4 regions of the Geobacillus sp. CAMR5420 genome follow, and region 3 is predicted to be linked to each of the others. Evidence: predicted binding sites of a transcription regulator. Region 3 holds the regulator's gene; each other region holds the start of a gene.

Region 1 (7,817 bases), on a different contig from region 3:
TACAGCTTGCCATCGGCGGAAATGCGCGCCCTCGTGCAGCTCCGGCAAAACGTTTCCGTCACCGAGGCGATAAAGCCGACTTCTACGTTCGTGCCCGCGTACCGGTAGCGGCTCGCCACTTCGCCGAAGTACGCTTTTTCAACCGGTTCAAGAGGGTGCATGGCGTTGATTTGTTCATACATCTCTTTTTTCGTCACGACATGGGAGTAATCCCAGCCGTTCGTGGTGCCGACATCCATAAACTCAATCAAGCGGAGCGGAATGCCTTGTTCTTTGAAATAGGCCGCCATTGGCACGATTTGCGAGTCGTTCCACCCTTTTTTGACGACCATGTTCACCTTGACGCCGAGCCCCGCCGCCCGGGCGGCTTCGATGCCTTTTAACACCGGGGTGACGCCGACGCCGATGCCGTTCATTTTTCGGAAAATGTCATCATCCAACGCATCCAAGCTGACGTTGACGCGCTTCAACCCGGCTTCTTTCAGCCGCTGCGCCCATTTCACTAAATGGACGCCATTGGTCGTCAAGCCGATATCGCGCAGGCCAGGGAGCGCGGACAGCCGCTCAATGAGCGCATCGAGGTCGCGCCGAAGCAACGGCTCGCCGCCGGTCAGGCGGATTTTTTCAACGCCAAGCTCGACAAAACATTCCGCTAAAAGCGCCATTTCCTCAACCGTCAACAGTTGGTCTTCCGCCAAAAAGCGAAAATTCGGCCCGAACACTTCCGCAGGCATGCAATAGACGCAGCGAAAATTGCATTGGTCGATGACCGACAACCGCAAATCGCGAAGCGGGCGGGCGAGGCGGTCGGTGATCTTCACCCGGTCGCGCTCTTCCATGTCGCTCCCTCCTTTCCCTTTCATGGGCCGCGTGATGTTCCAACGGCCTGCTCCTTATCGCTGCCAACGGCCTAGTTTCGCCGCACAGGACAACAAACTAAATGACAATCCAATGGTGACCGCCACCCATGCCCACGCCAACTCCATCCGCCCCGACTCCATCGCCATATAGACAGCGGTGGGGATCGTTTGCGTTTTTCCCGGAATATTCCCGGCAAACATGAGCGTTGCGCCAAACTCCCCCAGGCTGCGGGCAAACGACAGCACCGCCCCGGACAACAAGGCGTTTCTGGCCAGCGGCAGCGAAATATGCCAAAACACTTGGCGCTCATTCGCCCCATCGATGCGCGCCGCTCCTTCAACGGTTGGATCAACGGCTTCCAGACCCGCTTTGGCCGCCTGGTACATGAGCGGAAACGACACAACAACCGCCGCCATCACCGCCGCGCCGGGTGTAAACAGTACGGTCGTATGAAACGACGCCTCGATCCACTGGCCGATGGGGCTATGTCGGCCAAACAAGACGACGAGCAAAAAACCGACGACCGACGGCGGCAGCACGAGCGGCAACATAAACACCGTCTCCACGATCGTCTTCCCACGAAACCGGCGGCGCGCCATCCACCTCGCCGCCGCTGTTCCAAGGATTGCGACGATCACTCCGGCAAGAAGCGATACGTTTATCGATAACCATACCGGTGACCAAAACTCTTCCATCGACGAACCTCTCTCTGTTCCGTCTCCCTTTTACCATACGAAAACAAACAGTAGAATGCTGTGATGCTACTCACATTGTAACATAGAAAAAGGAAAAACCAATTTAGAAAAAATTGTGACGCCTCGCACAAAAAACAGTAACCGGTGATTTTTTTCACTCTCTCCCGCTGTGATGATTTTTACAATAGAAATAGCTGAATGAATGGAGGTGCTATCGATGGAAGCTGCAGTGAATGGATATTTTCCCCATTTACGTTCTTTGTTGCAATCGTCGAAAAAAGTGATTCCGTTGCGCAAGCACTCCTTTTTGTTCCAAGAAGGGATGCCGGCCAATGAATTGTATTTGATCCTCTCTGGCAAAGTGCAAGTAAGCAAAATTTGTCCGGACGGAAAAGAAATGTGCTTCCGCATTTGCGGAAGCGGGGAAATCGTTGGTGAATTGACGCTGTTTACGAACGATGCACACTACTTGTTGACGGCCAAGGTAATAGAGCCAGGCGAAGCGGCAGTCGTAAACAAAGAGGAACTGGAACAGCAGCTGCTTATCAATCCGACCCTTACTCTTGAATATATGCGCTGGATGAGCAAGCATGTCCGGCGGACACAGACGAAATTCCGCGATTTGATTATGAACGGAAAAAAAGGGGCGCTCTATTCGACGCTCATTCGCCTATGCAACAGCTATGGCGTCCCGCTTGAAGATGGAAGCATTTTGATCGACGTCGCATTGAAAAACCAAGATTTAGCCAACTTTTGCGGCACAACGCGCGAAAGCGTTAATCGGATGCTCAATGCATTAAAACAACAAGGGATCATCTCGACAAAACGGGGGAAAATTACGGTTCATGATTTAAACTATTTGAAAACGGAAATTCAATGCGAAGACTGTCCGCCGGATATTTGTTGCATTGAGTGAGCGGTGCACCGTAGTTAGGGGTCTGTCTGATCGTTCCCCTTCGATACACAGCAACGACCAAGCCATTTTGGCGCGCTGATTAGAAGAACGCCCGACCGACCGTTGTTCGCGGCCTGCCGGACGCTCTCTTTTTTTCGATTGTGATGCGAATCACTTCTTTTTCTTTTCACCGCCGTATAATAAGAGCTATAGGGCTTTAGGCGGCTATCTCCCGTTTAGGGAAATGGGGAAACATTAATGTCCGCTTGTTTCTGAGCCGTCGTCTTCGCCCGTTTCGGTCACTTTCAGCATGGCGACGGCTCCTTTTTGTGCATGGTTAAACTGATGAGTGACGATCGGGTATATTCCCGATTTGCGCCGTCATTTCAACGCGGACGTCATGCGGTCCGATCCGCTCCATTTTCAACGGCACCGGTGCTTGGTTCAATCCTTTATGCGCCGCTAACATGTTCGTAGCAGACTGTTGCGTAGTTGCCGCTGTTCCGTTTTTATTTTCCGCCTTTGCCTCTCCTCCTCCCCCGTTGCTGCATGCGGCCAAAAGCGATGCAACCAACGCAACTGACAACAACGTAGACACATTTCGTTTCACTGTTTTCTCCCCCTTCAGTTGATTTGATTTACACCTTCAGCGTACGCCATTTCTGCCTTTCCCCTAGTGATTTGTATCACCAAGGAGCGGCCATGTTTGAAGGGTTCGTGAAATAATGAGCAATATATTTTAATCATGTAACAATAGTGAAACGCATACTCACATTGAATAACAGAAAAACACGCCCAAACAAAAAAAGAGGCTAAAAGCGAACAAGCTTTCAGCCTCTCTATACGGTATTCCATTCAAGAAGCGAACCGCTTCGCCGGTTCGCCGGCTTTTTTGCCAAATACGAGCCGGTTCAGCAAGAAGCAAATAAGGGTAAACAAACTAAGGAGCAGAAAACCGAGCACGTACGAACCTGTTGCATCTTTAATGATCCCCATGACAATCGGCGGAAAAAAGCCGCCAAGTCCGCCCCAGGCGCCGACAAGGCCGGTGACGGCGCCCGTTTCGGCTGGGAACAGCTGCGGCACGAGTTTGAACACCGCACCGTTGCCCAGCCCAGACATCACGGCCACAAACAAACAAGCCGCTGTCATCACCCAAATATTTTCCATTCCAAACGCGATCACCAACGCGCCGATTGTCATTCCAGCGTAGACGAACGTCAACACCCGTTCAGCTCCGATTTTATCGCCAAGATAGCCGCCGACTGGCCGCGCGAGCGTAGCGAGTACAGTAAACCCAGCCGCGCGCATCCCAGCATCCACTGGCGTCAACCCATACAAGTCAACGAGCAGCGACGGCAAGTAAATGCCGAAAGCGACAAACGCCCCGAACGTAACGAAGTAAAAGAGCGACAACGTCCACGTATGTTTATATTTCAATACCGACAGCGATTCACGCACCGTTTTTTGTTGTTTCGGCTTCGGCATATCCGGTGTGAAAAACCAAACGAAAACGAGCATGACGACAACCGGAATGATCATCCCCCAAAAAGCCCAAGGCACACCAAACGCTGCGGCAATCGATGGAACGGAAAACGCAGCAACCGCCGTGCCGAAGTTGCCCATCGCGTTAATCCCAAGCGCCGTCCCTTGCTTTTCCGGCGGAGTCAAGCGGGAAACGAACGTCACCGAAATGGCGAACGACGTTCCGGCCATGCCGATGAAAAACGCCCAAAACAGAAGCATCGCATACGAATCTGCAAACCCTGCGCCAACAAGCGGAATGACAAGAAACAAGAGCAGCAGCGAAAACAGCCTGCGCCCGCCGATCCGGTCCGTCCAAATGCCAAGCGGCAAACGCATGATCGAGCCAAGCAGCACCGGAATGGCGACCAAAATGCTTTTTTGCGTCGATGTCAGCCCGTACATTTGCTGAAACGTACTCGCAAGCGGCGAAAACACGGCCCACACGGCGAATGAAAACATCATGGCGAACGTCGTAATCGGCAGCAGCGCCTTTTGTTTATTCATGAAAAGCCCCTCCCAAACTTTCAAAATTTGTGACGTTGTTTGTACTTCCATCATACGCAGGAGAAGGAAACGGATTTGTGAGGTTGATCACATTCTTGCCTGTTGTCACCATTTTGCCACAAGCGTTGTCACGGTTTTGTCACATCCAAAAAAAGAAAAAGCCCGTCCCCAAAAGGAACGGACACGATTTGGCAGAACGTTTTTCACATACGAACGATAAGAAACGCTGTTGGGCGCACACATCTCTTCCGCCCCGTCTACGGCAAACAACTTGTTTTCTCACCCACTCGCCCGTATCTCCTGCCTCATAAACAACCAATACGCGATCGCAAAGCAGATGAGGGTGGCGGCAATGAGCGCGGTCGCCTGCGGCCAAATGAGCAGCAAACTTTGCGAGAACGGCAAGGGGGCCGCAACAGCGCCGGCCGTTTGCTCCACCGTGACGATCCCTAGCGTTCGGACGTCCGGCGAAAGCAAGGCGGTTGTTGATTCATTGAACAAGTAGCTCGGCGACAATCTCATGAGACCAAGCACCAACTCTTGACGGCCGACCGCCTGCTCGACGGACGTAATGGCGTCAGACTGCAAAAACGATTTCGCAAATACTTCCACGATCATCGAGTAGAAAAGATTGAAAAACAGCCAAACGGCCATCGACGACAACGCGGATGTCGCCGCCTGGCGGAAGACGACGGAAAACAAAATGCCGAGATTCAGCCAAAAGGCGATATACACAAGACATAACAACAAAAAGCAGACCATGCGGGCAAACTCTTCGAAAGTAGGCGGAATCCCCAAGACCAAAATGCCCAACGCCATCACGAGCAGGCCGAGCGAAAGAAACAAAACAGCATTCAACAACAGCGCAGCGACAAACTTGCCGTTGATCACATAATCGCGCGGAATCGGCTGGGCCATGAGCCGGCTTAACGTCCCCCGATTCCGCTCCGAATTGATGGCGTCAAATCCAAGGGCGATGCCGAGCAGCGGCCCGAGAAAGCTGACAAACGTCAGAAACGAAGGCAACGTTCCGTCCGAGACGGTGAATAATTTTAGAAACAAGTAGGCGCCTTTCGCGATTTCCTTGGCCTCTTCCGAGGAATCCAACGCGTCCCGGATTGTCGTCATCGCCGTATACAGCGAGCCGAAGCAAGTAAGCAAGATGAGGGCGATTAAAATGATCATGCGCCAACTCGTCAAATAATCGGCCAGTTCTTTTTTGACAATGGCCGAAAAGGCGCTGTTTGCCCCTCTTGCTCGTTTCTTCTCATCAAGCGCACCCACCTTCAGCCGTTCGCTCCATCTTTTCACATATGAAAAAACATCGTTTGCCCATCGCTCTTCCTTACTGGCCTTCACGTACATCCCTCCCTTCAAAATAGCGGTGATAAATCTCATCAAGTCCAAAATCCCGCCGGCTGAGATGGAACAGCGAAGATCCTGATTCGATGATCGTCTGGCTGATGGCGGCGCTCACATCCGTTTGGCAATACACATCCCATCCATCTTCCGTTTGCTCCACTTTATTGACGCCCGGAATCGCCTCGATTTTGGACCGTAAGGAAGCGTCAAGCGGCGAAGCAACCACATGGATGACATAGGCATCCTGCAAAAACAGCTGTTGCGCCAGGCGTTCGATATTCCCTTCGGCCAACAATCGGCCGCCCACGAACAAGCCGACTCGGTCGCAAATTTTCTGCACATGGTGCAATTGGTGCGAGGACAGCAGGACCGTGATGCCTTCATGGCGGCTCAAATCGCGGATCAGCCGAAGCAGCTCGCGCACTCCCTCAGGGTCGATGCCCAACGTCGGCTCATCCAAAATGATCACTTCCGGGCGCTTCATCAACACATCGGCCAAGCCGAGCCGCTGCCTCATTCCCCGCGAGTATTTCCCCGCTTTTTTATGGGCCGCATCGGTCAAATTCACCTTCTCGAGCAGCTCCCACGCTCGCTTTTCCGCCTCGGCGCGAGGAATGCCGTTTAACGCCGCCGTATACAGCAAGTTCTCCAACCCTGTCATGTGATGGTAAAAGCCGACATCATCCGGCAAGTACCCGACTTTCCGTTTAACGTCAATGGGATTTCGCACTGGATCGATCCCGCATACCCTAACCATGCCGGACGTCGGCTCGGTGAGCCCGAGCATCATCAAAATCGTCGTCGTCTTTCCGGCCCCGTTCGGGCCAAGAAGCCCAAAAATTTCCCCTTTTTGAATGGAAAGCGACAAATGGTCAACCGCCCGATGGTCGCCATACGTTTTGCACAAGTTGTCAAGCTCGATGACAGCGGGTGCTGCCATGCTTACCTCCTCCCGTATGTTTTGATCAAATAGTATAGCCCTCCGGCCACCCCGAGAATGATCAACACCGCCACCACTCCCCAAACGGTCGACGTTTTGACCGAGACGCGGAACGCCGCCTCCGCCGACGTTTCCGCCGTTTGCGCCTGGAAGTTGACAACATAATCCCCAGCGATCGCTTCATCCGACGCTTTCACTTTCGCCTTGACTGTTTTGGAATCGCCCGGGTTCAGCTGGGCGATCGTGCTTTGATCGAATTCCACTTCCCAATCAGGCGGAGCGTCAGCCGTCATATTGATGTTCAAAAGTGGAGCGCTTCCGGTGTTTTTGACAACAAGATCGATCACCCGTTCATGCCCCGCCGTCACATCGGTGCTTAAGTTTCCTGACGGCGTCGTCAGTTTGAGCGCATACGTGCCCGTAATGACCGCTTCTAACGTCAGCTCAGCCGACGTATCGCTCGTTTGCGCTTTGATCGGGATTTTGTACGTGCCCGCTTTCACATTTTCCGGCGGTTTAACCTCTACGGTAATGTCTCTTGATTCATTCGGCTCGAGCTTCACCGACGTAACGGAATTGCCTTCCGATTTGAACGTGACTTGCCAACCTTTTTCCGCCGCCGAACTTAACGCGTAATTTTGCGTCTTGGCAGTTCGATTTTTCAGCGTGACATCATACGTGAAGCTCGAATCCGCGTGCCCCTCGAGGTTCGTTTGTTCCGACGTCAGTTCCGTTTTAAACGATCCTTGTTCCGTCACGCGGACAAGCAGCGGCAATTTCGATGAACCACTGTCCCCTTTCGCGACGAGCCAAAAGCGGTAATCCCCCTTGTCGACATCCAGCGGCACGGTCACTTCCAACGTGACCTCTTCTTCTTTTCCGCCTCGGACGGACAGCTGCTCAATCGTTCTCCCCTCAGCGGTAATCGAAGTCGACCATCCTTTCGGCAGGTGGTCAAACGAGAAGGTGACGTTTTCAATGTTGGAACCGTTGTTGATGACATTGACCGTATAGTCGATTGTTTCCCCCGGCG
Region 2 (7,817 bases), on a different contig from region 3:
CATCGGGTCGGTGCTCACTCCTAAAATGACGGCGTTCAACTCAGCGAACTGCGCATGGCGATCGCGAAAGTCGCACGCTTCGGCTGTGCACCCCGGGGTCATGTCTTTTGGATAAAAGTAAAGCACCACATACCGGCCGCGAAAATCAGACAGCGAAACCATTTTCCCATTGCTTGCCGGCAAGGTGAAATCTGGAGCTGGCTGGCCAATGGCAATCGTCATGTCGTTCCCCCCGTCTTCTTCGTTTTCTTTTAGCGTAGCGAAGACGAAGGGAAATTGCAACTCATATCAGCGATGATCCCAGTCAAACACGGTGCGCGTCACGATGACAGCGGGCATAATGTAGCCGAGCAGCGCTTCGGCAATGGCGATCCACCGCCCGACGCCGATCGGAGTGACATCACCGTATCCGACCGACAAAAGCGTCATACCGCTTAAATACAAGCTGTCTTCAAGCAGCGACAAACGATCTTTCGATGCGCTATTTGGGGATGGGGTAAACACAGCATGGCCGTTTACTTGCAAAATCATATAAATCATGGCAAAACCGAGCAACATCGTTAAATACCATTGGACGAGAACCCATAAGCTATCGAGTGACAGGCGATGCGTCGCTTGCACGCGCACTGTCCAAAGCGAGGTGATGCTGCCGAGCAGTACGGCGGCAACAATGCCAAGGAAGGCGTAATCCATCACGTTCCCCCCATTTTTGTCCGTCGTTCATATATACGCGGACAACCGGGCGATTATACCGCATGACCCTCCGCACCCTGCTTGAATCGGCAGCACTCCTGTATTCCACCGGATCACCCGACCCATTTGACAAGCCAGCGTCCCGTCAGATGAAGCCAATCGTTGCGCTTTACTGAGCAAAATAGCGCGCCAATACACCTTTTAACGTCGCAGCACTACGGTGGAACCATTTTTTCTCCTCCTCGTCAAGTTCAATTTCAATCACTTCGCGGATGCCATTTCGGTTGATCACAGCAGGCACACCGATGTAGACATCGCGTTCGCCGTATGGGCCGTCCAAGTAAGCGGAAACGGTCAAAATGGCATTTTCATGATGCAAAATGGCGCGCGTCACGCGGGCAAGCCCCATAGCAATCCCGTAGTACGTCGCTCCTTTTTTCTCAATAATTTGGTAGGCGGCATCGCGCACATTGACAAAAATGCGCTCGAGCTCTTTTTGCGCTTCTTCCCCTTTAGACTCGACCAGCTTGCGGATCGGCACGCCGCCGATATCAGCCTGGCTCCAGACCGGGAGTTCAGTGTCGCCATGTTCGCCGATAATATAGGCGTGCACGTTCGTCGGGGCGACGGCGAAATAGTCGCCCAACAAGAAGCGGAACCGCGCCGTGTCCAAAATCGTGCCCGATCCGATTACTCGCTCTTGCGGCAGGCCGCTGAATTTCCACGTCGCGTACGTTAAAATGTCGACCGGATTGGTGGCGACGAGAAACAGTCCTTGAAATCCGGATGCCATGACCGACTCAACGATCGAGCGGAAAATGGCAATGTTTTTGTCCACAAGATCAAGCCGCGTCTCGCCCGGTTTTTGGTTGGCGCCGGCGCAAATGACAACCAAATCGGCATCGCGGCAATCATCGTAATCGCCGTGCCAAATGTCAGCCGGCTTCGGCGCAAATACTTTCCCATGGTTGAAGTCCATCGCATCGCCCTCAGCCTTGTTTTCATTTGCATCGATGAGCACGATCTCATCGGCAATCCCTTGATTCATTAAGGCAAACGCATAACTGGCGCCGACAAACCCGGTGCCGACGACCGCTACCCGATTTCCTCTCCCGTTTTTCATCACTATTCACCTCTTCTTCCTTTTTGTGAATATATTCACATTTTATTTTACGCCACAACATGCTAACGATACAGACAAGGTTGTGTCGATTGCTTGACCATTGTTTGTCATTTTGATGGCAAATGAACAAAAACGGGCGGGGCGCCTAGCTCCCCGTCCCGCGATATCGTCTCACCCCGGCGTTCCAAAGCATGACCGAGACGGCGAAACAGACGGCACCGACCACCGGAGTGAAAAAGACATAGCCATACCATTCCTCTTTGTCAAGAAAATAGGAGGCTGGATAAACGCCGACAAAGGCAAACGGCAGCACCCACGTTAAAATATAGCGGATGACGCGATGATAAATATCGATCGGGTAGCGGCCATAGCTGCTGATGTTGTACATCATCGGCATGATGGATGTGCGGGCGTCGGCAAAAAAACTGATCGTCGCCAGTGAAATGAAAATGCCGGCATAAATCAACACACCGCCAATCACAAGCAAAATAAACACGAAGACATCATACCAATGAAACGAAAGAGACAAGCGGCTGCCGGCATACAGCATAATGATCAGCCCGGGCACAGCGCCAAGCAGCGATTCAAGCTCCATCCGCTCCAAAACAATTTGAAACAGGCTGTTTAGCGGGCGCGTCAACACACGATCCATTTCCCCCTGCACAATATATCGTTCATTAAAATCCCAAAGGTTAAAAAAGGCGCCAAATACGGCATATGGAACAAGAAAAAAACCGTAAATAAACAAAATCTCATCGCGCGACCAGCCGTGAAGCAGCGTCGTATGGCCGAACACAACCAGCAAAAATACCAAGTTGACCGCCTGAGCCATAAAGTCAGACAGCCACTCCACGAACAAATCGGCTCGATATTGCAGCTTTGTCTTCATATATTGCGCCATGTATTGAAAAAAAACCGATACGTAAAACAACGTTTACCCCCCTTGCACAACGAGACGCTTTTTCGCCGCTCTCCATAACCATCCAATCGGAAAAAGCAATACGATGCACCACGTTGCCTGCAGAAGCAGGCCATCACGGACAGCAGCACCTTTAAAACTTTCTGTCATGATCATGCTTGGGATGTAGCTGATGGCTTGAAACGGGAAATACATCATCGCCCGTTGCGCCCAATCAGGATAAAAGGAAAGCGGCAAAATGAGCCCAGAAAACAAGTCGATGATAAACCGCTTCGCCCTAAGCAACCCTTCATTTCGGAACGTAAAGAACGTCACAACCCCCGCAAGCAAGTTCAGCTCCGAAAAAATGATAAAGCTGAATAGAAGCGACAAGCCGAAAGACAGCCACGTTTTGGCGTGTCCCGGAAACTGAAGCGGCAAAAAAAGCGATACGACCAAAAGCCCAGGCAGCGATAAAAAGAAAAGGCGAAACAGCCCTTCGCCAAGCCCTTGCACAGCTTTCATCCCTAAATAGCTGTACGGGCGGATCAGTTCAATCGCTACTTTTCCATCGCGGATTTCCATGGCGATTTCACGGTCAAGGTTGTTAAAATAAAACGCCCGCGCCAGCCAGGAAATGGCGACATACGTCGTCATTTGCCCAAGCGACATCCCTTGCATCGATGATTTGCCGCCATAAATAGCCGACCAAAGGAAGTAATACGCTGCGATGTTAATGGCGTAAATCAAAATGCCAGTGTAATAGTTTGTCCGGTAGGCGAGCATCATTAAAAAGCGGATGCGGACCATTTCGACATACTTACCCATGAACCGCACCTTCCTCATAAATATTGCGGATGATCTCCTCCGTCGGCACTTCGTGAATATGGATGTCATTTAACGCACAACGGGCAGCGACGCGACTGACAACTTCCGGCACGCCTCCTGATGGAACGTGCGAGACCCAAACGTTTGGCTGTTCACCTTTTTTCCAAACAACATCCAACCCTTCAGTCAACTGCTGCAAAAAAGCGGCCGTCACCGCTTCGGCGAACGTAAAGGCGACCCGTTTTCCTTGCCCCCATCTTTCTTTCAGGCGCTCAAGCGACCCATCGTAAATGATTTTCCCTTCATCGAGCATAATGACCCGCTCGCAAAGCGCTTCAATGTCTGACATGTCGTGCGTCGTCAGCAGGATCGTCGTGCCATACCGTTCATTCAACTGCTTTAAAAACTGACGGATGTTGAGTTTGACAAGCACATCAAGGCCGATCGTCGGTTCATCCAAAAACAACAGCGGCGGGTTGTGAATGAGCGCGGCGGCAAGCTCACAGCGCATCCGCTGGCCAAGCGACAGCTTGCGCACCGGCTTATCAAGCAGCGGGCCGATCTCAAGCATGTCAATCACCTCGGCCATATGGCGGCGATATTGCTCGTCCGAGACGCGGTACACTTTTTTCAACAGCCGGAACGACTCTTGAACAGCGATGTCCCACCATAATTGCGAACGCTGGCCGAACACGACGCCGATCGTGCGCACGAATTTTTCGCGCTCTTTATGGGGATTCATCCCGTTGACGACAATGCGCCCAGACGTTGGCGTTAAAATGCCGGTCAACATTTTGATCGTCGTGGATTTGCCGGCGCCGTTTTCGCCGATATAGCCGACGATTTCCCCTTGCTTGACGGCAAACGAAATGTCATCAACCGCTCGAACGAGCGTATAACGGCGCGTCCATAAATCGCGAAACGCTCCGACAAGGCCGGAGCGGCTTTTGTGCACTTTAAATTCTTTGCGCAAATGTTCTACTTCAATCGCGTTCATCGTTCTCCTCCTGACCTCTCCTTGGCGTCAAAGGAAAAAGGCGGCTTGCGCCCTTCTCCTATGTTGCATTATACATGAATCGCCGCCATTTTCATCTTTTTTGTTTTCCAGTCTGTTGACGCCATTGCGTTAGGCGCCGCCTCCGATTTGGAAAGAACGGCAAAATGCTTTTGTCCTAAATCAATGCCCACTCGCCGATCGACCGTCGGCAACAGTTGGATGTCGGTTTCCACCCATACGGAAACAAAATATTTCCCTGTCGGATTTTTTCGAATCAGCACGTCAATGATGGGAGAAACCGATCCATCTCCCGCCTACGCCTATAGCATTGAAGTTTGAGTCTTCTCGGTTTACTATATAAAGAGGCAGTCAGCGGAAACAGGAGGATCAAACAATGCAGTGGACCAAATCAGAACAATTATATGAAGAAGCGCTCCAGCACATTGTTGGTGGAGTGAACAGCCCGTCCCGCTCATACAAAGCGGTCGGCGGCGGTGCGCCAGTCGTGATGGAGCGGGCGCAAGGAGCCTACTTTTGGGATGTGGATGGAAACAAGTACATCGACTACTTGGCCGCCTACGGACCGATCATCGCCGGGCACGCCCATCCACACATCGCGGAAGCCATCCGCCGCGCCGCCGAGACCGGTGTGTTGTACGGCACGCCAACGCCGCATGAGATCACGTTTGCCAAAATGTTAAAAGAGGCGATCCCGTCGCTCGAGAAAGTGCGGTTTGTCAACTCGGGAACAGAGGCGGTGATGACCACGATCCGCGTCGCCCGCGCCTACACCGGACGAAGCAAAATCGTCAAATTCGAAGGCTGCTACCATGGCCATTCGGACCTTGTGCTCGTCGCCGCCGGCTCGGGGCCATCGACGTTGGGGACGCCGGACTCAGCCGGCGTGCCGCCGAGCATCGCCCAAGAAGTCATTACCGTGCCATACAACGATGTCGAATCGTTCCGCGAAGCGATGAACGTTTGGGGCGAGCAAGTCGCAGCGGTCCTCGTCGAGCCGATCGTCGGCAACTTCGGCATCGTCCTGCCAAAACCGGGCTTTTTAGAAGCGATCAATGAGATTGCCCACAAGGAAGGGGCGCTCGTCATTTACGACGAAGTGATCACCGCCTTCCGCTTTATGTACGGCGGAGCGCAAAACTTGCTCGGTGTGGAGCCCGACTTGACGGCGATGGGGAAAATCATCGGCGGGGGCTTGCCGATCGGGGCGTACGGTGGACGCCAAGACATTATGGAACAAGTCGCTCCGCTCGGACCAGCGTACCAGGCCGGGACGATGGCCGGCAACCCGGCGTCGATGCTCGCTGGCATCGCCTGCCTTGAAGTGTTGAAACAAGAGGGCGTCTATGAGCATCTCGACCGATTGGGAGCAATGCTGGAAGAAGGCATCCTGGCCCATGCTCGCCAATGCGGCCTGCCGGTGACCGTCAACCGCTTAAAAGGCGCGCTCACCGTCTTCTTCACTGACGAAAAAGTGGAAAACTACAAGCAAGCCCAGCGCAGCGACGGCGAGTTGTTTGCGAAATTTTTCAAGCTCATGCTCAAACAAGGGATCAATCTCGCGCCGTCGAAATACGAAGCATGGTTTATCACCCTCGCCCATACGGAAGACGACATCGCCTACACGATCGACGCGGTCGGCAAGGCGTTCCGGCAGCTTTGAACACCAGAAATTTCTCAACGCCCCGCCTTTACCAGCGGGGCGTTATATTTTTTCCTTGCGCACATAGGATGAAACTGTGTATAGTACTGAATGGTTCACCAAAACAAAAAGGAGAGTTTTGATCATAGATGAAACTCGGTGCCCGCATTTTCAAAACGGGGATCGCAGTGGCGCTCGCCTTGTTCTTAGCAGCGCTCTTCCAGTTTCCATCGCCGTCATTCGCCGGCATTTCCGCTGTGTTCGCCATGCAGCCGACCATTTACCGCTCCTATTTATCGCTGATCGAGCAAGTGCAAGCGAATGTGATCGGCGCCTTGTTCGCGATCGCGGCGGTTTTCATTCTTGGGCGCGATCCGTTGGTCGTCGGTTTGACGCTGATGATCGTCATCGCCCTTTGCCTGAAAATGCGCCTTGAATCATCGACGATTTCCGTAGCGCTTGTCACAGTCATTGCCATTATGGAATATACAGACCGCCAGTTCATTCAATTTGCGGCCATTCGCTTTTTAACGATGATGCTCGGTATTTTCGCCGCCTTTGTCGTCAACTTGATTTTCTTGCCGCCGAAATACGAAAAAAAGGTATATGAAAAAATCAGCGAAGAAACAGAGGCCATTTTAAAATGGATCCGCCTGCATAAACAGCAGGCAGCCGACCATCATCATTTAAAAGAAGAAATTGAAACGCGGCACGAAGAAATGACCAAACTTGAGCACCTATATTTTATGTACAAAGAAGAGCGCACGTATTTTCGGCGCCAACGCTTCCAAAAATCGCGCAAGCTCGTGTTGTACCGGCAAATGATAGCAGCGGCCGATCGAGCTTTATCTGTCTTAAAATGGCTGCACCGGCTCGAAAACGAGTTCAGCCGCTTGCCCGCCGAGCTTCGTCAAGCCGTCTGCCTGCACCTTGGCTGCTTGCTTGACTACCATGAGCAACTGTTGCTGAAATTTATCCATAAGGCAAAGCCGCTCCCTCACAGCAGACGGGCCGAGGAAATTCATCATCAGCGCGAGCGGCTCACTTCCGCCTTTTATGCGGACGGCCAGCCGCCGGGCGATTATCGGTTGTTTTCTTTAATCGGAGCGATCATGGATTATGGGGATCGCCTCGAACATTTAGACAAGCTTATCGATAGTTTCCACCATTACCATTACGATGACACGCTGGAAAAAGAGCTGGGAAAGTCAGCAGGCGGCCGCTCGTAGCGGACCGCCTGCTTCAATTTTTCATCCGTGGGTCAAGCGCATCGCGCAGCCCGTCGCCCATTAAGTTAAAGCCAAGCACCGTCAGCATGATCGCCAATCCAGGGAAAATCATCGTCCACGGCGCCTGAGTCAAGAAATCTTTGGCATCCGATAGCATTTTCCCCCACTCCGGATTGGGCGGCTGCGCCCCCAAGCCTAAAAAGCCAAGTGCGGCCGCTTCGATAATGGCCGTGGCGATCGCCAGTGTCCCTTGAACGATAATCGGCGCGAGGCTGTTGGGCAAAATATGATGGATTAAAATGCGCCAGTCGCTCATGCCGATCGCTTTCGCTGCCATAATGTATTCTTCTTGCTTAATGCTTAGCACGCGAGAACGGATGAGCCGCCCA
Region 3 (7,817 bases):
TCCGAGCGAGTTGGTGATGCTCGGCAAACAAAAAGAGCGCGAGAACGCCCATGTGTTTGTGCCGAACTACCTCCGCCTTGCCGAGGCGGAGGCGAAATGGCTCGCGAAACAAAAAGGGGAACAGAACGATGGGGATCAATGTTCAATTTCGGCCAATGACCATTCATGACATTGATGAAGTCGTGCAAGTCGAGCGGGCATCGTTTACTTCGCCTTGGAGCCGTGAATCGTTTTACAACGAGCTCATGTACAACCGCTACGCCAAATATATCGTCATGGTGTACAACGGGCGGATCATCGGGTATGGTGGGATGTGGCTTGTCATCGATGAGGCGCATGTGACGAATGTAGCCGTGTTACCGCAGTTTCGTGGGCAAAAGCTTGGTGAAGCGCTCATGCGACGCTTGATGGACATGGCCAGGCAGCACGGGGCGGCGACGATGACGCTTGAGGTGCGCGTGTCCAATCATGTTGCCCAGTCGCTGTACCGAAAGCTAGGGTTTCGCAACGGAGGCATTCGCAAACGGTATTATCCGGATAACTTTGAAGACGCGTTAGTCATGTGGGTGAAGCTGAGATGAATGAGGACGTATATGTGTTAGGCATTGAAACGAGCTGCGATGAAACGGCGGCAGCAGTTGTGAAAAACGGAAGAGAGGTTTTATCGAATGTAGTGGCGTCGCAAATGGAAAGCCATCGGCGGTTTGGCGGCGTCGTGCCGGAAATTGCTTCCCGCCATCATGTGGAGCAAATTACGCTCGTTATTGAAGAAGCGATGCAGCAGGCCGGCGTATCGTTTGCGGGCCTTGATGCGGTGGCGGTGACGGCCGGACCGGGGCTTGTCGGAGCGCTTCTTGTCGGGGTCAACGCGGCGAAAGCGTTAGCGTTTGCCCATGGATTGCCGCTTATTGGGGTGCATCATATCGCCGGTCATATTTACGCCAATCAATTAGTGGCTGAAATGAAGTTTCCGCTGTTGGCGCTCGTCGTTTCCGGTGGTCATACGGAACTCGTGTTCATGAAGGAGCATGGGAATTTTGCGGTGATCGGTGAAACGCGCGATGACGCTGCCGGTGAGGCGTATGACAAGGTGGCGCGGGCTTTAGGCCTTCCGTACCCAGGAGGACCGCACATCGACCGGCTGGCTCATGAGGGAGAGCCAGTGATTGATTTGCCGCGAGCGTGGCTTGAGGAAGGTTCGTATGATTTCAGCTTCAGCGGCTTAAAATCGGCGGTTCTCAATGCGCTCCACAACGCGAAGCAGCGCGGCGAGGAGATCGATCCGAGACAGATGGCCGCGAGCTTTCAGGCCAGCGTCGTCGATGTGCTGGTGACGAAAACGGTGCAGGCCGCCAAAGAATACCGCGTACGGCAAGTGCTGCTCGCCGGGGGGGTGGCGGCCAACCGCGGGCTGCGGGCTGCACTGCAGGATAAAATGAAAGAGCTCCCCGATGTGGAGCTTGTCATCCCGCCGTTATCGCTATGCACCGATAATGCTGCGATGATTGCCGTTGCGGGAACAGTGTTATATCAACAAGGAAAGCGGGCTGATTTGGCGCTCAACGCCAATCCAAGCTTGCCGCTTGTCTAGGCAGTTGGCTGAAACGCGAAAGACACCGAAGGGCGATCCGTTTGCGGCAGGCAAACGGATCGTCCTTTTTGTTTTCATGTGAAAAAAGTTTGTGTATATTTTTATCCACAAATCTGTGGACAATGTGGAAAAAGCGGTAAAACATGATCAACATAAGAAAAACAATACACAGCGATTTTTGTGCAAAAGGAAGATGTTTTTTGTGGATAATGTGGAAAAGTTGGTGAATAACTTATATTCCATGGTGGAAATTGTGGATTCTTTTGTGGATAATGTGACTAACTAAAGAACAACCCGCCGAAACTAGAGGCGGGTTGTCGGTTATAGTGAAGTATAAAGCTGTTCCCATTCGGCCAATAACGTTTCGACTCGCTGCTTCCGCTCGTCGTTTTCTTGCGTCAATCGTTGCATCGTCTCATAGTCGCCGTAAACGGATGGATCACAAAGTTTTTGCTCGATCTCAGCGATTTGTGCTTCAAGCGCTGCAATCTCGGCTTCGATTTCATCCAAGCGGCGTTGGCGCTGGCGCCGTCGTTTTTTTTCCTCTTTTTCTTGCTCGTATGTCGTTTTGGCAGAATCACTTGCCGTTTCTGTCGGGCGGACGTTCAGGAGCGCCAATTCGCGCATTTCTTCTTTTTTGGCGATGTAGTAATCATAGTCGCCTAAGTATTCCGTTAGGCCTCCGCTGGAAAGTTCAAACACCTTTGTTGCGATTCGGTTGATGAAATAGCGGTCGTGGGAAACGAACAAAATCGTTCCCGGGTAGTCGATGAGCGCTTGCTCGAGCACTTCTTTGCTGTCGAGGTCTAGATGGTTTGTCGGTTCGTCCAAAAGAAGGACATTTGCTTTTTGCAACATCAGCTTGGCGAGCGCCAGGCGTGCTTTCTCCCCGCCGCTTAAAGCGGAGACCGGTTTTAAAACGTCATCGCCGGAAAACAGGAAGTTGCCGAGCACGGTGCGAATTTCTTTTTCTGTCTTTTCGGGGTAGGCGTCCCACAGCTCGTCAAGCACCCGTTTGTTCGATGACAAATCAGCTTGGTCTTGATCGTAATAGCCGATTTGGACGTTTGCGCCGTAGCGGAGCTCTCCTGTTTGGATAGGGAGTTTTCGGGCGATCGCCTTCAGCAATGTCGACTTGCCGATGCCGTTCGGCCCGACTAGGGCGACGCTTTCGCCGCGCGTGATGCGGAAGCTGATTTGGCGGATGATGGGTGCACCGTCGCCATAGCCAACGGCTATGTCTTCAGCGGTGAGCACTTCATAGCCGCTCGGTCGATCGATCGAGAACGAAAAGGAGGCTGATTTTTCATCGTCGACAGGCCGTTCGAGCCGTTCTATTTTTTCCAGTTGCTTTCGCCGGCTTTGCGCCCGTTTGGCCGTCGAGGCACGGGCGATGTTGCGCTGGATGAAGTCTTGGAGTCGGGCGATTTCTTCTTGCTGTTTCTCGTACCGTCTTAACTCTTGTTCGTATTGCTCGGCCCGCAACTCCAAATAGCGGCTGTAGTTGCCGGCATAGTGTTTGAGCGTGGCATTCGACAGTTCGTATACGTCGGTGACGATTTTGTCTAAAAAGTAGCGGTCGTGGGAAACAACCAGGACGGCACCGGGATAGGCTTGCAAGTACTGCTCCAGCCAGGCAAGCGTCTCAAGATCCAAATGGTTCGTCGGCTCGTCCAAAATCAATAAATCCGGCTTGGACAACAGCAATTTCCCAAGGGCAAGCCGCGTCCGCTGTCCGCCGCTTAACGACGAGACCGGCGTAGTTTTATAATCATATGAGGAAAACTGCAGCCCGTGCAAAACGGAGCGGATGTCGGCTTCGTATTGGTAGCCGCCTTGTTCTTTGTATTGTTCTTGCAGCTCGTCATACATTTTCAGCGTTTTTTCATAGCGAGCGGGATCGGCGAGTACGTCCGGGTCGCCGAGTTGCATGCTGAGTTCGGCGAGCTGTTTTTCGAGTCCTAGAAGCGGGGTGAATACCTCAAGCATTTCGTCCCAAATGGAACGCGGCGAGTCGAGCCCGCTGTTTTGCGCCAAATAGCCGATTTTGATATGGTTTGGTTTGATGATTTTGCCGCTGTCGAAAGAGAGTTCACCGGCGATGATTTTCAACAATGTCGATTTTCCCGCTCCGTTGCGGCCGACAAGGGCGATTCGGTCGCGGGACTGTATTTCTAGTTTTATATTCGATAAAATAAGGTCAGCACCGAAATATTTCGTGAGCCCGTGCACTTGCAAAATGATCATGTCCGTCACCTCGCGAATAGTTTAACGCAAGTCGCGAAAACGGTCAAAGACGAATGATGAAAAATCGTGTATAGTGTATAAATGGAGGAGATTGTATTGTCATCGTTCACTCATTTCAATGAACAAGGGCGCGCGAAAATGGTTGATATTACGCACAAAGAAGATACTGTGCGAGTGGCTGTGGCGCAAACGAGCGTGACTGTCAGCCGGGAAATTTACGAAAAAATGACGAGCAATGCGATCGAGAAAGGGGATGTGCTCGCCGTCGCTCAAGTGGCGGGGGTGATGGCGGCGAAGAAGACAGCTGACCTTATTCCAATGTGTCACCCGCTTATGTTAAAGGGTGTGGACATTGCTTTTGCTTGGGAAAACGATGGAGAAGCGCATAAGCTCGTCATCACGGCAACGGTGAAAACGAAAGGGAGCACAGGAGTGGAAATGGAAGCGCTGACGGCCGCTTCGGTCTGTGCGTTGACAGTGTACGATATGTGCAAGGCGCTTGATAAAGGAATGGTCATCGGTCCGACGTATTTGGTCGAAAAAACGGGCGGGAAGTCTGGCCATTACCGACGGAAAACCGATTAGCTAGGGGATGAGATCATGAGCAACGAACAACCGAAAATTCCGCAGGCAACCGCCAAACGGCTGCCGCTTTACTATCGGTTTTTGAAAAACTTGCACGCTTCCGGCAAGCAACGCGTCTCCTCTGCCGAGTTGAGCGAGGCGGTGAAAGTCGATCCGGCGACGATCCGCCGTGATTTCTCCTATTTTGGCGCGCTTGGCAAAAAGGGATACGGGTATAATGTCAATTATTTGTTGTCGTTTTTCCGCCGGACGCTTGAAGAGGATGAGGTGACCGAAGTCGCCTTGTTTGGCGTCGGCAATTTAGGCACCGCCTTTTTAAACTATAATTTTTCGAAAAACAACAATACGAAAATCGTGATGGCGTTTGATGTCGATGAGCGGAAAGTAGGGACGACAGTCGGCGGGGTGCCGGTCTATCATCTCGATGAGTTGGAGGAGCGGCTTCACGAAAACATCCCGGTCGCCATTTTAACCGTGCCGGCCGCCGCGGCTCAAGCGCTGACCGACCGCCTTGTCGCGCAAGGAATTAAAGGCATTTTAAACTTTACTCCGGCGCGGTTGAACGTGCCGAACCATATTCGCGTCCATCATATCGATTTAGCCATTGAGCTGCAGTCGCTCGTCTATTTTTTGAAAAACTATCCATCGCCATCGTAAAAAGGAGAGAAGAACACATGAAATATTTGTTGCTCGTTGCTGTGATTTTGTTGCTGTTTGGCACGAAAAAGCTGCCGGAATTAGGGCGGTCGTTCGGCCAGTCGCTTCGCGAGTTTAAAGACGCCACAAAAGGGCTCGCTGATGACGAAGAAACGAAAACCGACCGATGACAAGGCAGGATGGAGAAACAATGAATGACAAAGAAATGTCGGTGTATGAGCATCTGGGTGAACTGCGAAAACGGCTCATCATCGTGCTCATCTTTTTTGCTGCGGCGCTTGTCGTTAGTTTCTTTTTTGTCGATGATGTCATTTTGTATTTGCAGCGAACGGCCGAGGCGAAGCATTTGACCATGAACGCCTTCCGCCTCACCGATCCGATTAAAGTGTATTTTCAGTTTGCCTTTGTCATCGCGGCTGTACTGTCGGCTCCGGTGCTGTTGTATCAAATTTGGGCGTTTGTCAGCCCCGGTCTGTATGAAAAAGAGCGGAAAGTGACGTTAAGCTATATCCCGGCGTCGATCGTTCTTTTTTTAGCAGGCGTCAGCTTCGCTTATTTCGTCTTGTTTCCGTTTGTCGTTCGATTTATGAGCCGGCTGGCTGACCAACTAGGGGTTCAACAAATGATCGGCATTAATGAATATTTTCAGTTTTTGCTTCAGCTCGTGCTGCCGTTTGGCATCGTGTTTCAGCTGCCGATCGTCGTGTTGTTTTTCACCCGCTTAGGGCTTATTACGCCGCAGCTTCTTGTTCGCATCCGCAAGTATGCGTATTTAGCGCTGCTTATTTTAGCGGCGGTCATTACGCCGCCGGATGTGCTGTCGCAAGTGATCGTCATGATTCCGCTCACCATTTTGTATGAAGGAAGCATTTGGGTGGCGCGCATCGGCTATCGGAAAGCGCAGCGAGCAGTCGAGCAGGAAGGCAATGAGTGAGGCGGGACGAAAAACATTGAGAGGAAAGCGAGCAAGGCCGGGCCAAACGAAGGGGCTGTCTCAAAAGCCGCAAAACAGGGCTTTGAGGCCGGCCTCTTGTTTTTTTGTTTCCATTTTCACGATATGATCGCCGTCATGGGATTGATGTTCTGGTCCCTTCCCGCGCGAATCACGGGAAGGGGGTCAGCGTTTTGAGGCGAAAAGAAGGCGAAGGGCGGTGCCGAAATCAAAGGCAGCGAGCGCCGCTAAAGCGATGGTGGAGACGTTCCAAACCGTTTCATGAGCACTTTCGATGGCCAAATACGTAAACAGCAAGCCTAAGACGAAATACGGAAGCGAAAACAGCCGAGGGTTTCGCATCATAGCCAAACCCTCCAAACGGCGAGCGGCAGCTCGGACTGGCGCATCATTTTCTCAATCTCGTCGGCCAACAGCGTCTGCATGGCGACGACGAACGTATTCATGGCGACATGGGCGAAAATCGGTACGAAAATGCGTCCGGTTTTCGCGTATAAAAACGCGAATACCATCCCCATGGATGTGTACAGAAGCAAATGTTCCGGCTCCATATGGACAATGGCAAACAAGAGCGAACTGACAAGCGCAGCAAGCCAAAAGTTGTATTTTTCATAAAGCGAGCCGAAAATGATTTTGCGGAAGATGAGCTCTTCCAAAATCGGGCCGATGACGGAGGTGACGACGACCAACAGCGGCGTCAGGCGGATGATATCGATGATTTGCCTTGTATTTTCCGACCCTGGTTTGATGCCGAGCAGCCGCCATTCGATGTTGGCGGCGATGCTTTGGGCCGCGAGCGCCAAAAAGACGCCCAAGACCGCCCACATCCACGAGGAAGCGAGCGGCAGCCGCCGCATCATTCGTTCGTCGCGGTCACCGCGGAGCAGCCATAGGATAATGACAAAAGCGAGCAGGAAACTAATGATCGCCCAATACCCGGAAGCCAGTTTGGCGGCTTCGAGGCGGCTTTCCGCTCCTTGACCGACGCCGAGGGCGCGAAGAAGCGGCACGCCGACAAAGGCGGACAGCTGCATGACGATATACGTGATGATGACGTACCAGTGGTTGCGTTTCAAACCCTCTACCCCTTTTATTTCAAATTATATCCGTATTGTATCACATGTATGGCGAAAATAGTAAGAAAACTGCGCCCCCCAAGCCTGTCTCATCGCTGTAAAAAAATGGGCCGGTGCCGTTTATCGATTTTGGAAATGTGCAATAATGAAAAAGGGCTCCGCGCGGATGGGGAGTAGAGGCAAAACAACCGGCTCCTTTTGCTCTTTCTTCTTTAGGAGAGAAAAACAGTTATTTTTTTGCATTTCCTACTTGCAAAACTGAAAGAAGTTCATTAATATTATAAGTGTGTTAGCACTCAATAGTGATGAGTGCTAATAAGAACGGTGAAAACTATCGTTAAGGAGGTTGTTCCCCGTGTTGAAGCCATTAGGCGATCGTATTGTCATTGAAGTCGTGGAAACAGAAGAAAAAACGGCTAGCGGTATCGTTCTGCCGGATACGGCGAAAGAAAAACCGCAAGAAGGCCGCGTTGTTGCTGTCGGTGCAGGCCGCGTGCTCGATAACGGCCAACGCATCGCGCCGGAAGTCGAAGTTGGCGACCGCATTATCTTCTCGAAATATGCGGGCACAGAAGTGAAATACGACGGCAAAGAATACTTAATTTTGCGCGAAAGCGATATTTTGGCTGTCATCCGCTAATATATGCGTTCATCACATAAACATTCCGAAAACATACTGGGTACTTAATCGGATACTTAACTTGTGGCA
Region 4 (7,817 bases), on a different contig from region 3:
GGCCGCGGCCGATATTGGTGTGGCGATGGGCGGGGCGGGGACGGATGCCGCCTTGGAAACAGCCGATGTTGTGCTCATGGCCGATGATTTGCGCCAGTTGCCGTACACCGTCCACCTTGGGCGCCGAACGCTTGCCGTCATCCGGCAAAACATCGCCGTCGCCTTAGGACTCAAAGCGTTGGCGCTCGCCGCCGCCGTCCCGGGCTGGCTCACCCTTTGGCTCGCGGTGTTCGCCGATATGGGCGCGACGCTGCTCGTGACATTCAACAGCATGCGCCTGCTGCGGGTGAAAGAATGAGACGGGGCTGCGGGCAGCGAGGAAAGGACTGCTTCGGCGCCTCTCTCAACTTCGAAGGAGTGCATTGGTCTTCCCTCATGAAAGGCGTGGAAAATATGGGTGCTTTCTGACGATGAGAGACGGTATAATGAAAGAGGAAAATGCCAACCGCTGATTAGGTCGAACGTTTGGGATGGCAGTTGTTAAACGTTTTGGCCTGTTCAGGAAAATCATGGGGAAGAGGGGGCGGCATGAAGGGATCTCGAGAAGAAGAGAGGCATGAAACACAACGGATAGAAGAGGTTCAACGGGTGGACGACCGGGTGTTTTCGCCGACCGAAGAGTTGGATCGGATCGCTGCGGGAGGGGCGATGAAGCGGGAAGCCCTCGATTGGCGAGGATTTCCCCGGTGGATTCAATATGTCGGATGCATCGCCTTGGCCTTTTTTGTCATCGTTCCTTTGATGGCATGGTTGTGGAACGTGTTGCTTGAATAGCCGATCAAATGCCAACCTTAGAATTGGAGCAAGAAAGACACGGAATCATGTCCACTTCCGTGTCTTTTTCTTGTACTGTTTCATTCGTCTTCCATCCCTAACGCGTACAAATAGTGGCGCAAGCTTTCTTCGACACATGCGGCGATCAATTGAATGAACGGAGTGACCTCGCCTTCGACGCTCGCTTTTTCCAGCGTTTCGTAATACTTCCGGCGCTGCTCTGGATTTGCTTTCACAATAGCGGGCGGATAGCCATGCTGCATTAAAATGAAATTCATCATTAAGCGGGCAGTTCGTCCATTTCCGTCAGCAAATGGATGAATGGATACGAGCTGAAAATGGAAACGAGCCGCCAGTTCGATTGGATGAAGAGCATATTGATTCGTTTCATACCAAGAAAACAATCGATTCATTTCATCTTGTACATGCAAAAAGTGAGGGGGGGTGTACGAGCTGCCGGAAATGCGCACATTGTATGTTCGATATTTCCCGGCATTTTCATTGTCAATGCTCTTTAATACTAAATAATGGACCTGTTTCAACACGTGCTCGGTCAAATGTTCTTTGTTTGCGACTAACTCTTCAATAAAGTCAATCGCCTCCGCATGGTTAATCGCTTCCAAATGTTCCTTGAGTCGTTTTCCACCAATGGTAATCCCTTCTTCTACGACTAGCTTTGTTTCTAACAAGGTTAACGTATTGCCTTCGATGGCGTTAGAATGGTATGTCCATTCGATCCGAAATGATTCCCGCAAGTTTTTCACCAACCCTGGAGGCAAAGGGCGCAACGCATCCAACCGTTGTTTCAGCTCGTCGATTTTAGCAAACATCGCTCTCACCTCTTGGTATATGATTCGCGGCCTCGATTCGTTTTTCCTTTAAATAGCCAAGCGATGGCTCTCGTTTTTTCTATACGATACAAAAATAAAGGGCGGGGAGTGTTCAGCAGTTGCAGGACAATGAAACAACCGTCCGCCCAACACGGGCGAACGGCGAAAAGGGATGGAAAAGTGGACCGTTTCAGGAAAAATGCCCAAGCTGCCGGAGCGCTTCTTCGCTCATTCGCTCCGGCGTCCATGGCGGGTTCCATGTCACTTGGACGCGCACGTCGCGGATGCCGTCGATTTGCTCGAGCGCCCGTTTGACGCCGCCGGCGATCGAGTCGTGAAGCGGGCAGCCCGGGGTCGTGAGCGTCATCAGGACATTGATATGCCCATCTTCGATTTTTAAGTCATAAATCAACCCTAAATCGACGACGTTAATGCCGAGCTCCGGATCAAGGACCGTTTTCAGCTGTTGAATGGCAAGTTTGCGGACATCCATCGTTCTTTTCCTCCTCATTCGCTTATTTTCGGAAGACCGTTAAAATCGTTCCGGCAAAGGCAACGCTTAATCCAGCCAACAGCACTTGAGTGATGGCGAACAGCGGCACGCTCGCGACAGCAAGCGCCACAGCCGCCAGCGCGAGGGCGAAAAGCCATAGGCGGCATTGGACGGTGACGGCTCGCTCATTCATCATTTGCCTTAACGTCGGCACGTGTTGTTGGCCGACTTTTTCGCTGTAGCGATGCGTCCACCATAAAAACGGCACGATTTTGAGCAAATAGCCGATGATGCTAAACAGGATCCAGCCAACAATGAATAGATAAACAATGATGCCAAGCAGCCGTCCGCTGCCGACAACGATGGCGGCAAAGGCGGCAACGTGCAGCCCGAGGCCGATGACGATGGCCGAAAGAGAAAAGCGGAACGGGCGGTCAAGCGTTTTTTTCATCCGCTTTTGCAAAATGGCGCGGATATGCCAGGCGAAAACAACGAATCCGCTCATGAGCAAGGCTGCACCGGCTATAAGCCATGCGTGGCTTCGCAAGAATAAGCTGGCGAACGCCACCGCAATCCCGCTGATGTACAGCGCATAGACGTAACGCGCCGGCCGCAGCGAAAAGCCGTGGGCGAGCGAGAACATCGGCGCCATTTTGTACGAAAAGCCTATGATGAGCAGTGTGAACCAGCCGCACAGCCCGAACAGCACATGCAAGCCGAACACCACTTCATGACTGTTAGCGCCTTTGGCGGCGAAAAAGTGAAACGCCAAGAGCCCCCCGGCGGCCGCCGTCAGCAGCAAAAACAACAGTGACGTGGCGACAAAGAGCGTCATGATATTTTTCGTTTCTTGTTTTCTTAACGTCATCGCCATTTGCCAGACGAATAGGATGATGCCAAGCAAAAGCAACAAGCTGGGAAGAAACGCCCGGTTTGGCGCCGCCGCCAGGCTTACGGCAAATGCGACAATTCCGGCCGCTGTCACTGCAAATTGCCAAAAGCCGAGCCGCTCGCTCCAAATCGGCGTCAAAAAGGCGACCGGAACGAGCTGATACATCGCCCCCATGGCCGTCATCAACGCAAAGCCAAGCAACGCCAGGTGGGCCGCCGCCCAGACGAACGGCAACCGGAACGCGCCGCTGCTAAGTGAGGGAATCGCTCCAAGCAACATAAGCTGCGACGCGGCGAACGCCAACACGGCGAACATGATAAACGAGAACGGAAGACGGACGTCTGTTTCTGTCCCCGTGCGAGTAGGAAACACGTTGCTCATCCTTTCGTAATGCGGATTTCAAAACTGCCGTCTTCGCGTGCGACCGTCTCGTGCCGGTAGCCGAGCTCATCAAGCTGCTCGTACAAAAACATCGGGCGGCGGTCGTTAATGATCGTCAGCGTCTCCCCAGGATTCAGCTTCGCGAGGGCGGCTAGCGTCCGCATCATCGGTTGCGGCGGCTCGAGTCCGCGGTTATCGAGGATCATCGGTCATCCCCCCTGCTTCACAAACGTTACTTTCCAATGTTTTTTTTCGATTTGTTCCACTTCATACGTAAATCCTTTCGCTTTCATAATCGGAAACAACGGCAGCGGCTTGAACGGGGCGTGCAAAATGAACGTATCGCCCGGTTTGAGTGGCTTAATGGCGTTCATAATTTTTTCAAAAGGTTCCCGCTTCTGCCGCAAATCTTCGCGCACATCGAGTTCAATCGTCACACCCATGCGCTTTCCCTCCTTTTTGACTATCATGATAATCATTTTCACTGCGGAATGTTGTGATATAGCTCACATCTTTCGGCCGAAACATGACATATTCCACTTTGGAAAAAAGGTTTCGTCTTCGTTTGAAAGGGCGGAATAGCATGTTTCAGAAAGATGGGCTTGCCCAAGTGTTTGAAAGGAAACCCCATCAGCTCCATTGCGCATCCCGACCGGTGCCGGACGATGGGGAAAAAGGAGTTAGAAAAAGATTTCTTGTTCGAGCCCTTCGCGGTCAATCAAATAAAAGCCGTGTTCGTCGACGTCAATCAGCCCTTTCCGTTTCAGCTGGCTCAACGTGCGGCTCACCGTTTCCCGGGCGGTGCCGATCATGTTGGCCAGCTCGCGGTTCGTCACATGGGCGGTGAGCCGATGCCATTTCCCTTGCTTGACGGCGTTCGTGCGCGTCAACCGCAACAAAAGCAGCACGATTTGTTCGTACGTATTATGGAGCACTTGCGCCTCAAGCCGGTTTTGCAAGTCGACGATTTTTTCGCCCATGACGCGGAACAGTTTTATGCAAAGTTCAGGGCTCGCCATCAGCACTTGTTCGAAATCGTGGATTGGGATCGCGATCAATGTCGCTTCCTCGACCACTTCGGCGTGGGCCGGATAGGTGCCTTTTAAGAAAAAGCCGGCATGCGGAAACATTTCTCCCGTCTGCAAAATCGAGATGATTTGTTCTTTTCCGCTTATATGGAAGTTCATCGATCCGTTCGCCCCAACATGCGGACGGGGCGGCAAACGACCAACAGTTTTCTCAAATCGATTCTCATTTTCACTATTGTGATCAGCTTTACCGTCCTGCTTGTCGGCGGGTATTGGATTTTTAAAGAAATGGCGCCAAGGCCGAAGGAAGTGCGCAGTGAAGACGGCCAAGTGCTGATGACGAAAGAAACGATCATCGGCGGGCAGGCCGTCTTCCAAAAATACGGGCTGATGGATTACGGAACCGTGCTTGGACACGGGTCGTATATGGGGCCGGACTATACGGCGGAAGCGTTGAAAATTTATACGGAAGGCATGCAAGATTACAAAGCAAAAGAGCGGTATCACAAACCGTTTGCCGATTTAACCGACGATGAGAAAACGATCATCCGCGAACAAGTCATCAAGGAAATGCGAAAAAACCGCTACAATCCGGTTACAGATGTTCTCGTCCTGACGGATGCGCAAGTATACGGGTTGGAAAAAGTGCGCGACTATTACCGTGACGTGTTCACCAATGGCGACGGTTGGGGATTGAAAAAAGGATTGATCAAAGAAAGCGACATGCCAAAATCGAACCGTGCCTGGGTGGCGGATGGCGACCAAATCAAGCAAATTGCCGACTTTTTCTTCTGGACGGCTTGGCTGTCGAGCACGTTGAGAATTGGCGACGAGATTACGTATACGAACAACTGGCCGTACTATGAGGACGCCGGCAATACGATGTCGTTTTCCGCGGTATGGTGGAGCGGCGTCAGCGTCACGATTTTGATTTTGTTTATCGGGATCATTTTGTACGTCTTCCACCGTTATCAACTAAGCATGCAAGAAGCGTATGCAGAAGGGAAGTTTCCGGTCATCGACTTGCGGCGGCAGCCGCTGACTCCGTCGCAAGTGAAAGCGGGCAAATATTTCGTCGTCGTATCGGCGCTCTTTTTCGTCCAAACGATGTTCGGGGCGTTGCTCGCCCACTACTATACGGAACCGGACAGCTTCTTCGGCATCAAATGGATCCATGACCTATTGCCGTTTAACATCGCCAAAGGGTATCACTTGCAGCTGGCGATTTTCTGGATTGCCACCGCTTGGCTTGGCATGGGGATTTTCATCGCGCCGCTTGTCGGTGGGCAAGAGCCGAAAAAGCAAGGGCTGCTCGTCGATCTGCTCTTCTGGGCGCTTGTTGTCCTTGTCGCCGGCAGCATGATCGGCCAATGGCTAGGCGTCAACGGCTACTTAGGGAACGAATGGTTTCTGTTTGGCCATCAAGGATGGGAATACATTGAGCTCGGCCGCGTTTGGCAAATCATTTTAGTCGTGGGCATGCTGCTTTGGCTGTTCATCGTCTTTCGCGGCATCAAACGAGGGCTGAAGCAAGAAAGCGACAAAGGCGGGCTCATCCACTTGCTGTTTTACTCAGCCATCGCCGTTCCGTTCTTTTACATCTTCGCGTTCTTTATCGAGCCGGATACGAACTTTACGATGGCGGATTTTTGGCGCTGGTGGATCATCCACTTATGGGTCGAAGGCATTTTCGAAGTGTTCGCCGTTGTCGTCATCGGGTTTTTGCTCGTCCAGCTGCGGCTTGTGACGAAAACATCGACCGTCCGGGCGCTTTATTTCCAATTTACGATTTTATTGGGCAGCGGTGTGATCGGCATCGGCCACCACTATTACTACAACGGTTCACCGGAAATCTGGATCGCCCTTGGCGCCGTGTTCTCGGCGCTCGAAGTGATTCCGCTCACGCTCCTTATTTTGGAAGCGTACGAGCAATACAAAATGATGCGCGACGGCGGAGTCAACTTCCCGTATAAAGCAACATTCTGGTTTTTGATCTCCACAGCGATCTGGAACTTGGTCGGCGCCGGGGTGTTCGGCTTTCTCATCAATTTGCCGGCGGTCAGCTACTTTGAACACGGGCAATTCTTAACGCCGACCCACGGCCATGCGGCGATGATGGGCGTGTACGGCATGTTTGCGATCGCCGTGCTTCTTTACTCGCTGCGCAACATCGTCAAACCGGAAGCATGGAACGACAAATGGCTGAAATTCTCTTGCTGGATGCTGAACATCGGCCTGGCTGGCATGGTTCTCATCACGCTTCTCCCGGTTGGGGTGCTGCAAATCAAAGAAGCGTTTGAACACGGCTATTGGGCGTCTCGTTCGCCTTCGTTTTTGCAACAAGATGTCGTACAAAATTTGCTGCTTGTCCGCTTCGTTCCGGATACGATCTTTTTGATCGGCGTCGTTGCGTTGCTTGTTTTCGCCATCAAGGTGCTGTTCCATTTGCGCAAGCCAACGCACGGCGAAGGGGAAGAGCTGCCGGCGGCGAATTTGGCGGAGGAAGAATAACCAAAACGGGGCTGACCCAAAACGCGAATGCGTTTTGGGATTAGCCCGTTTTTACACGAAAATAGAAGAGAATCGTTCGTTTTCTGGCAGAATAGAGTTATCATAACCGCTATCGCCGGAAAAGGAGCGATTTGTTTATGAAACATCATCATAATTTTTGAAGAGTGTACCATGAATCATCTCACGTTGCCAGGCGATATCATTCCACTGGATCATATGGCTCATGTAGTTCACGAAATGGTCGAACGCATTCCAATGGAGATGTTTCTTCCTTTACTATAAATACTATAAAGGCGGCCGCACCTAAGAAAGGTAGGGAGGGATGCTCTCTCCTTGCTTATGGTGCCTTAATAAGACGAATGCTGGAAATTGCCGCTTCTTGTTCAATCGAACGCCTAGAAAGAAGATCTAAAATCCGTTCGTGCTTTTCCATGTTTTGTTCTATTTTCTTAACGATTTCATTTGTTTCAAGCACTGCTTGTTGGACGAGAACAAACTCTTGCTTCGTGACCATATTGGCTTTGACATGATCTAATTCTTTCATTAGGTTGTTCTTTACGTCCTCAAGTTCTTGCTTGGTAGCCATGTTGGCTTTAATGTCTTCAAGCTCTTGCTTGGTAGCCATGTTGGCTTTGATGTCTTCAAGCTCCTGCTTGGTAGCCATGTTGGCTTTGATGTCTTCAAGTTCTTGCTTGGTAGCCATGTTGGCTTTAATGTCTTCAAGCTCTTGCTTGGTAGCCATGTTGGCTTTGATGTCTTCAAGCTCCTGCTTGGTAGCCATGTTGGCTTTGATGTCTTCGATCTCTTTTGTGAAACTATGCTTCACTTCTTCGAGTTCTTGTTTAGTGGCCATGTTGGTTCTAATATCTTCGAACTCTTTTGTGAAACGATTCCTCACTTCTTCAAGT

The links. Region 3 encodes Rex, which represses fermentation and respiration genes when NADH is low (regulators of the CRP and FNR family bind a similar motif). Its sites were predicted from a motif close to TTGTGAAATATTTCACAA; they were not measured.
Region 1: a site for Rex is predicted at 4,558-4,575, ahead of DI44_RS12340 (nitrate/nitrite transporter). Genes of this name have one in related genera too.
Region 2: a site for Rex is predicted at 1,840-1,857, ahead of DI44_RS13595 (L-lactate dehydrogenase). Genes of this name have one in related genera too.
Region 4: a site for Rex is predicted at 3,865-3,882, ahead of DI44_RS12445 (DUF2249 domain-containing protein). Genes of this name have one in related genera too.

What each region holds. Positions count from the first base shown of each region.
Region 1 is NZ_JHUS01000020.1:35,506-43,322, reverse strand. Features, by position in the region: gene moaA (GTP 3',8-cyclase MoaA) at 1-839, opposite strand, end outside; gene modB (molybdate ABC transporter permease subunit) at 894-1,556, opposite strand; gene DI44_RS12330 (Crp/Fnr family transcriptional regulator) at 1,774-2,472, shown strand; gene DI44_RS19380 (hypothetical protein) at 2,789-3,061, opposite strand; gene DI44_RS12340 (nitrate/nitrite transporter) at 3,307-4,482, opposite strand; gene DI44_RS12345 (ABC transporter permease) at 4,762-5,841, opposite strand; gene DI44_RS12350 (ABC transporter ATP-binding protein) at 5,828-6,784, opposite strand; gene DI44_RS12355 (NEW3 domain-containing protein) at 6,787-7,817, opposite strand, start outside.
Region 2 is NZ_JHUS01000012.1:121,197-129,013, reverse strand. Features, by position in the region: gene bcp (thioredoxin-dependent thiol peroxidase) at 1-222, opposite strand, end outside; gene DI44_RS13590 (potassium channel family protein) at 289-693, opposite strand; gene DI44_RS13595 (L-lactate dehydrogenase) at 863-1,816, opposite strand; gene DI44_RS13600 (ABC-2 family transporter protein) at 1,962-2,747, opposite strand; gene DI44_RS13605 (ABC-2 family transporter protein) at 2,751-3,542, opposite strand; gene DI44_RS13610 (ABC transporter ATP-binding protein) at 3,535-4,539, opposite strand; gene DI44_RS13615 (glutamate-1-semialdehyde 2,1-aminomutase) at 4,934-6,220, shown strand; gene DI44_RS13620 (aromatic acid exporter family protein) at 6,349-7,428, shown strand; gene nikC (nickel transporter permease) at 7,442-7,817, opposite strand, start outside.
Region 3 is NZ_JHUS01000007.1:1,683-9,499, forward strand. Features, by position in the region: gene tsaB (tRNA (adenosine(37)-N6)-threonylcarbamoyltransferase complex dimerization subunit type 1 TsaB) at 1-169, shown strand, start outside; gene rimI (ribosomal protein S18-alanine N-acetyltransferase) at 129-581, shown strand; gene tsaD (tRNA (adenosine(37)-N6)-threonylcarbamoyltransferase complex transferase subunit TsaD) at 578-1,591, shown strand; gene DI44_RS14815 (ABC-F family ATP-binding cassette domain-containing protein) at 1,913-3,838, opposite strand; gene moaC (cyclic pyranopterin monophosphate synthase MoaC) at 3,935-4,423, shown strand; gene DI44_RS14805 (redox-sensing transcriptional repressor Rex) at 4,439-5,080, shown strand; gene tatA (twin-arginine translocase TatA/TatE family subunit) at 5,098-5,250, shown strand; gene tatC (twin-arginine translocase subunit TatC) at 5,271-6,014, shown strand; gene DI44_RS14790 (YdiK family protein) at 6,198-6,377, opposite strand; gene DI44_RS14785 (type II CAAX endopeptidase family protein) at 6,374-7,108, opposite strand; gene groES (co-chaperone GroES) at 7,464-7,748, shown strand.
Region 4 is NZ_JHUS01000020.1:14,094-21,910, forward strand. Features, by position in the region: gene DI44_RS12475 (heavy metal translocating P-type ATPase) at 1-298, shown strand, start outside; gene DI44_RS12470 (hypothetical protein) at 589-774, shown strand; gene DI44_RS12465 (Fic family protein) at 855-1,604, opposite strand; gene DI44_RS12460 (metal-sulfur cluster assembly factor) at 1,795-2,097, opposite strand; gene DI44_RS12455 (membrane protein) at 2,120-3,370, opposite strand; gene DI44_RS12450 (DUF2249 domain-containing protein) at 3,367-3,576, opposite strand; gene DI44_RS12445 (DUF2249 domain-containing protein) at 3,580-3,813, opposite strand; partial or broken gene DI44_RS12440 (Crp/Fnr family transcriptional regulator) at 4,051-4,566, opposite strand; gene DI44_RS12435 (nitric-oxide reductase large subunit) at 4,546-6,909, shown strand; gene DI44_RS12430 (hypothetical protein) at 7,247-7,817, opposite strand, start outside.